2 regions of the Lysinibacillus sp. fls2-241-R2A-57 genome follow, and region 2 is predicted to be linked to the other one. Evidence: riboswitches for the same ligand, from Rfam matches in the RefSeq annotation. Region 2 holds a riboswitch; the other holds the start of a gene.
What was found. Region 2 has a riboswitch for S-adenosylmethionine ahead of QRN68_RS21495 (cyclase family protein). Riboswitches for the same ligand answer to the same signal wherever they lie in the genome.
Positions count from the first base shown of each region.

Region 1: linked by a shared signal. The riboswitch ahead of metA (homoserine O-acetyltransferase MetA) and the one ahead of QRN68_RS21495 (cyclase family protein) in region 2 are both predicted to bind S-adenosylmethionine.

Region 1 is NZ_JARVRU010000016.1:76,935-80,135, reverse strand. Features, by position in the region: gene QRN68_RS03320 (YkyB family protein) at 1-473, shown strand, start outside; gene QRN68_RS03315 (hypothetical protein) at 804-992, opposite strand; gene QRN68_RS03310 (hypothetical protein) at 983-1,180, opposite strand; SAM riboswitch class I at 1,420-1,533, shown strand; gene metA (homoserine O-acetyltransferase MetA) at 1,688-2,623, shown strand; gene QRN68_RS03300 (GerAB/ArcD/ProY family transporter) at 2,712-3,201, opposite strand, start outside.
Region 2 is NZ_JARVRU010000160.1:669-3,869, forward strand. Features, by position in the region: gene QRN68_RS21485 (SMI1/KNR4 family protein) at 1-141, opposite strand, end outside; gene QRN68_RS21490 (YuzC family spore coat inner layer protein) at 300-716, shown strand; SAM riboswitch class I at 1,020-1,123, shown strand; gene QRN68_RS21495 (cyclase family protein) at 1,241-1,978, shown strand; gene QRN68_RS21500 (DedA family protein) at 2,031-2,627, opposite strand; gene QRN68_RS21505 (Cof-type HAD-IIB family hydrolase) at 2,772-3,201, opposite strand, start outside.

The sequences.
Region 1 (3,201 bases), on a different contig from region 2:
GCAATTATGTTTTATATCACATTGACAACTGTGTAGAGATAAAAAAGCGTAAAGTTACGGAACACCCTATTACATTACAAAATATTGCTGAGTCACTTTATTTAATCAATAAATCAGCTAAAGTAAGTCGTGATACTAAGAAGGATAATTATCATTTGAAAAACCATTCATTTGTACAGGCTGCTAAAACTAGACAGTCCAAATTATACGATTTAAAGGTGTCCGTAATTAAAAAATTATTATCAGAAAGCGAAATTGAAATTAAAGGTTATCACACAATGTTTGGTGGTTTTTTAATGTTACTAGAGATTAATGACTTTACATTCCATTTACCAGTTTTTAAAAATGAAATAGCCAATCTAACACATTTAGGGGTGTTGGAAAATGAAATTTCATCTGAAAGAACACGTAAAGTAAGTCTTAATTTTTTTGAAGCTGAAAATCTACTAAATAGATACATAGATAATGTATAAATGAGAATAAGAAAATTACACTAGTAAACATATTATTGGAGGAATTAAGATAGATATTATCTAAATAAATTTTTTAAAAATATCAAATCCGTAAACTTTACAGTGTAAATTGATAATTTATTTTCAACTTCCTCGATCATATTAGATAAGCCTATAAAGTCATCTTTAAACTTATCAAATAAATAAGTAACCGTCTCATCATTCTCAAAGGAACATGTAGATTGTTTTATTTCAATAGCTCATTGATCTCATCTTCAGTCAACGCGGTTTATAGTTGCTATGACGACTTTCACTTAAATTTGTGGTACTAAACTTTTATATTTATAGATATTAGTCCAATGTCCGTCTGCACCTGTAAAGTAGAATCCATAGCCATTTTTTTAGGAATTCTTCAATTACTTCTGTCCATTTACGACCTAAAACATAATAGTTACAATTTCTTAAATCAACGTGTACTCCACTGTCTTCACTTGCACCATCACATTCATTAATTTCATCCTTTAGAAAATTCAGTACCAATGAAACAAATTGCTTTCCTTCATTTCTTCTTCCCATTCGGATAGATTAAATTTCATCTCGCGTTCATCTTCAGAAGAATCAAAGTCAGTTATACCTTCATTAATTGGTTCACTATGAGTTCCACCGTCCTCATCTGGAATATCAATAAATAACGTCCATCGAATTTCATATTCATCAATGTTCCACATGCAAACGCAATAACTTTGATTTTCCATTTCTACATAAATGCGATCTAAATCCCAATAGTAAATGTATTACTCCAAAATTAAAGCTATTAGGAATCTCATAATATTTCATCGTGTAAACATGGTTTGCATCAAGAATAGTGTTCATCAATTCATAGTAGAACATGCATGTTAATAACAAAATATTCTATGTATTATTGAAATTCCTAATTGTTCATGTTACAATTCATTTTAATTAAATAATCTTATCAAGAGAAGCTGAGGGATTTGGCCCGATGACGCTTCAGCAACCTCTAACAAAAAAAGTTAGAAAGGTGCTAATTCCAGCGAAGGTTTGATCCTTTGAGAGATAAGAGTGAACGTGGTAAAAAATCCTTCTCATTCTATCTCAAATGGAATGAGGGGGATTTTTTAATTTAATTCGATAAAAGATTTTATGAGCTTTGTGCATGGATACTAAGGCACTAATTGATGTTAGAAAGAGAGAAATAAAAGAGAGGGGAATGCAAGATGCCAATTAATATTCCGAAAAACTTACCAGCTGGAGAACATTTACGTGAGGAAAAAATCTTCGTAATGGAAGAGGATAGAGCGAAAACCCAACAAATTCGTCCGTTAAATATATTAATTTTAAATTTAATGCCAGAAAAAGAAAAAACAGAGCTACAATTACTACGTTTATTAGGTAACACACCATTACAAGTCAATATTACATTTTTAAATACTGCTACGCATGAATCAAAAAATGTTAGTAAATCACATTTACAGTTATTTTACACGACCTTTCATCAAATTCGCCATCGCCGCTATGATGGCATGATTATTACGGGAGCACCAGTAGAAAAAATGGCATTTGAAGATGTGAACTACTGGCAGGAAATATCAGAAATCATGGATTGGTCCAAAAAGAACGTAACATCGATCCTTCATATATGTTGGGGTGCACAAGCAGCGTTATACCATCATTACGGTATTGGCAAAATTGAGCTTCCTGCTAAATGTTCAGGTGTTTATTCCCATGTCATTACGGATTTAACAGTGGATTTAGTACGTGGCTTCAGTGATTTATTTACGGCTCCACATTCACGTTATACATCAGTTTCCATTGAGGAAGTCCGCAACCATCCTGATCTACGTTTATTATCGTATTCAGAAGATGCGGGTGTCTTTATTGTGCAATCGAAGGATAATAAAAACATTATGATTACAGGCCACCTTGAATATGATGCGACAACATTAGCAGATGAATATAGTCGTGATGTTGCAAAAGGATTGGATATTGCAGTTCCAGTGAATTACTTCCCAAATGATGATCCATCAAAAGAACCGAATAATACATGGCGTGCCCATACACATTTATTATTCTCAAACTGGTTGAACTACTATGTTTACCAAGAAACACCATATGAATGGGATTTCGTTGATGAAATTGAATATCATATATAAGCGCATGGTTTTTATAAACTCTCGATTGTAAAGTAAAATGATGACCTTGATTATTTCGTGGTCATCATTTTTTTATCCGAATATGTTGCTAATTTTTTGGCGGATGTTCATTGATAGATACATTTTGATTTTTTGTATTACTTTCGTTCTTTGCAGCATTTTGGCTGTTTTTATCGCTCGCATTAGTAGCAGTATTTTGACTGTTGTTATTGCTAGTATTAGTAGCAGCATTTTGACTGTTTTTATCACTCGCATTAGTAGCAGCATTTTGATTGTTGTTATTGCTAGTATTAGTAGCCGCATTTTGGCTGTTGTTATTGCTAGTATTAGTAGCCGCATTTTGGCTGTTGTTATTGCTAGTATTAGTAGCCGCATTTTGACTGTTTTTATCGCTCGCATTAGTAGTAGCATTTTGATTGTTATTATTGCTAGTATTAGTAGCAGCATTTTGACTGTTTTTATCGCTCGCATTAGTAGCAGCATTTTGACTGTTGTTATTGTTTGTATTAGTAGTAGCATTTTGGCTGTTGTTATTGTTTGTATTAGTAGCAGCATTTTGACTGTTTTTATCGCTCGCA
Region 2 (3,201 bases):
CCATTCTTCATCAGTATCCGCTAATTTCATCTCATCAGGAACATCTGGACGCATCCATCTGCAAAATCCATCTTCCGAAATCTGATTATAGCGCTCGTAGTAAACTTCAAAACCATTTTTTATGTATTCACGAACATCCATCTTGATAACTCCTTCTGTGAATAAATTGGATGAACTAATGGCTTCCGATTGGGTCATCGCACCACTTGCTCCCCTTTTGCCAAGCATCAACCATTAACACCGAAAGTCTTTGTTGTACATAAGATAAGGTATCAACTATAGGATAGGAGGAATTTTAGTTGTATTACAATCCTTATCCGTATTTTGTCTATCCTAATTATTATCCAACATGGGCATGGGCAATGGCAAATCAACCAGCCACACTCCAACCTTCTAGACATTTAGTGATGCCTACAAACTCAACAAATCGTAGCCCATTTCCAACCATCAATATAACTAAATTAAAGTCTTCTGCGAAACGGATCAAAGCTATTATGCAGCAAGCACAATTACTGACGGATAAAATTGATGAATCAGAGCAATTTGCACATGATCTTATGGACGCGGCACAGTTGTCAAATAAAACAGAGGTTGAAAAATTAATTGCATCAACAGGCATTACCATAAAATTCGAAACTAACTATACACCAGATGGAATTCGAATAATATTTACTGATAGCGACTGTTGTAAGCTAACCGTAAATTTGAGTTGGTGAAATTCAACTAATGAGTGGGATCTATGTATTGTCTATTTAAACCTAGCGATTGAGATTCAACAACGAGGCTTTTCTCATATGTGAAACGGGATTTTAATCTAAATACAAAGGCTACCCCTATGTTTACGTATGATGTATGTAATCGTATTATCTATTTAAATATAGGCAAACAATATTTGCAGCAATAGCAAAATTATTAATTCTGGAAAATCTTTTAACCATGCATCCCTATTGAACTTGTAAACTATAAATAAATATGCTAAAGTATTCGTAATATATTTCTGAAAATTCTTATATTATCTTTTCTTATCAAGAGAGACGGAGGGATTGGCCCTATGATGTCTCAGCAACCAGCCTATAGGTATGGTGCTAATTCCAATTGGCGAAATCGGCCTTGAAGATGAGAAGACTTACTAAGTTGCTTTGCACAAGAGTCCTCTTCTACAAGGAGGGCTCTTTTTTATTGCCGCTAGTAAGTAAAGTCTAAGCACCCAAAAATAATTAAAAGAAAGCAGGAAAATATTATGGCAAATGAACTTTTACAAGCAATTCAACTATTAAAATCTAAAGAATGGGTTGATTTAACACATACATTTGGTCCTAATTCGCCTCATTTCTTTATGTTTGATGATGCAAAATTTGAAACATTATTTTCCCATGATGATGGCTTCTTTGCGCAGCAATTCTCTTTCCCTGGGCAATATGGAACACATATCGATCCACCTATCCATTTTGTGCGAGATACACGCTATTTAGATGAATTGGCGTTAAAAGAACTAGTCCTACCACTAATCGTTATTGATAAATCTAAGGAAGCCGAATTGAATAACGACTACACATTAAGTATCCAAGATATTCTTGACTTTGAGGCTGAATATGGAGAAATTGAAGCAGGTACCTTTGTTGCGCTTCGTACTGATTGGAGTAAGCGTTGGCCAGATAAGGAGGCTTTCAGTAGCAAAGATGCTGATGGTCATAATCATATTCCTGGCTGGGGTTTAGAAGCGTTACAATTTTTATTCAACGAACGAAAAATAAGTGCTATTGGTCACGAAACTTTTGATACAGATTCAGCAGCTGATTTTCGCAAAAACAGTAAGCTAGACGGCGAATATTTTGTACTTGAACAAGATACTTACCAAATTGAGCTTATGACAAATTTGGATAAGCTACCTCCAAAAGGTGCTGCTATATTCAATATTGTACCAAAGCCTGAAAAAGCCTCTGGATTCCCTGTGCGTTCATTTGCAATATTGCCTTAAATATAACAAAAGGTCTGAATCAAACCATGATAGGTATTGAATCAGACCCTTTTTATTTAGGCGAATTCCTTTTTTTGAAAATAAAATAAACGATCAAAATTATTATGATGAACAATGCTATAAGATACATACTGTAGCGGGATAAATATAACCCAACGTAGCGCCATTTCTCCCCAAGTACTTCTCCTAAAGTAATAAAAGTAAATGTCCATATAACCGCTCCCGTATAAGCAAAGAAAGCAAATTTTTTATAAGGATAATTATTGATAGCCGCAATATATGCTGTTAGATGACGTACACCAGGAATAAAATATCCGATTAATAATAATACTGGTCCTATTTTTGCAAATAATTTTTTAGTAACGTCAATTTTTTGTTCAGTAATATGGATTTTCGGACCGTATTTTTGCAATAAGGGTAGCCCGAATCTATAGCCTATATAGTAGCTCAAGGTAATTCCCCCTGCCGCACCTACCACAGCGCTTATTAGAGCTGGAATATGCGAGAGAGTTTCTCTATAAACGCTATACCCTACATATGTTAAAAATATCTCATCAGGAAGTGGCAGCCCGACAATCCCTCCAACTAGGATAAGAATAATGCCAAAATACCCGTAATGTTCAATAAGAGATTGCACGTGATGCGCCATAAATCCATCCCACCTAACGCATAATGATTTCTTTTAAATGTTAGCTTTATAATAACTCAAAGTAGGTAACATTATGAGTATTATAACTTTCATACAGTTTTCTCTAATGTATAGAGGTTGGTTCATACTATAAATATAGCTCTCTTAAACTAGTATTTGTAGCTCACGTAGAGCATAATCAATACCACCATCTGTTGATTTCTTCGTTATAAAATCAGCGACATTTTTTAATGCTTCACTACCATTGCCCATTGCAATACCGAAGCCAACCTGTTCCAGCATATCGATATCATTATCCCCATCGCCAAAAGCCAGTGCTTCCTTAGGACTCAAATTAAAATAATCTAGTACAGCTTGAACAGCAATCGATTTGGAAACATCATGTTGCAAAACATTTGTAATGTACGGATGCCATCTTTTAAATAATAAATGAGGAAATTGTGAGGCATATCTATTCTCTATATTTTTATCTCCATACAAACACATTAAGTAAACCTCTTGCGTTAAAATATCCTCATTAATAACGGGAAACTCCAGCAAAGATAATGTCTCTTGCATAGCTTTTAATGTCTCT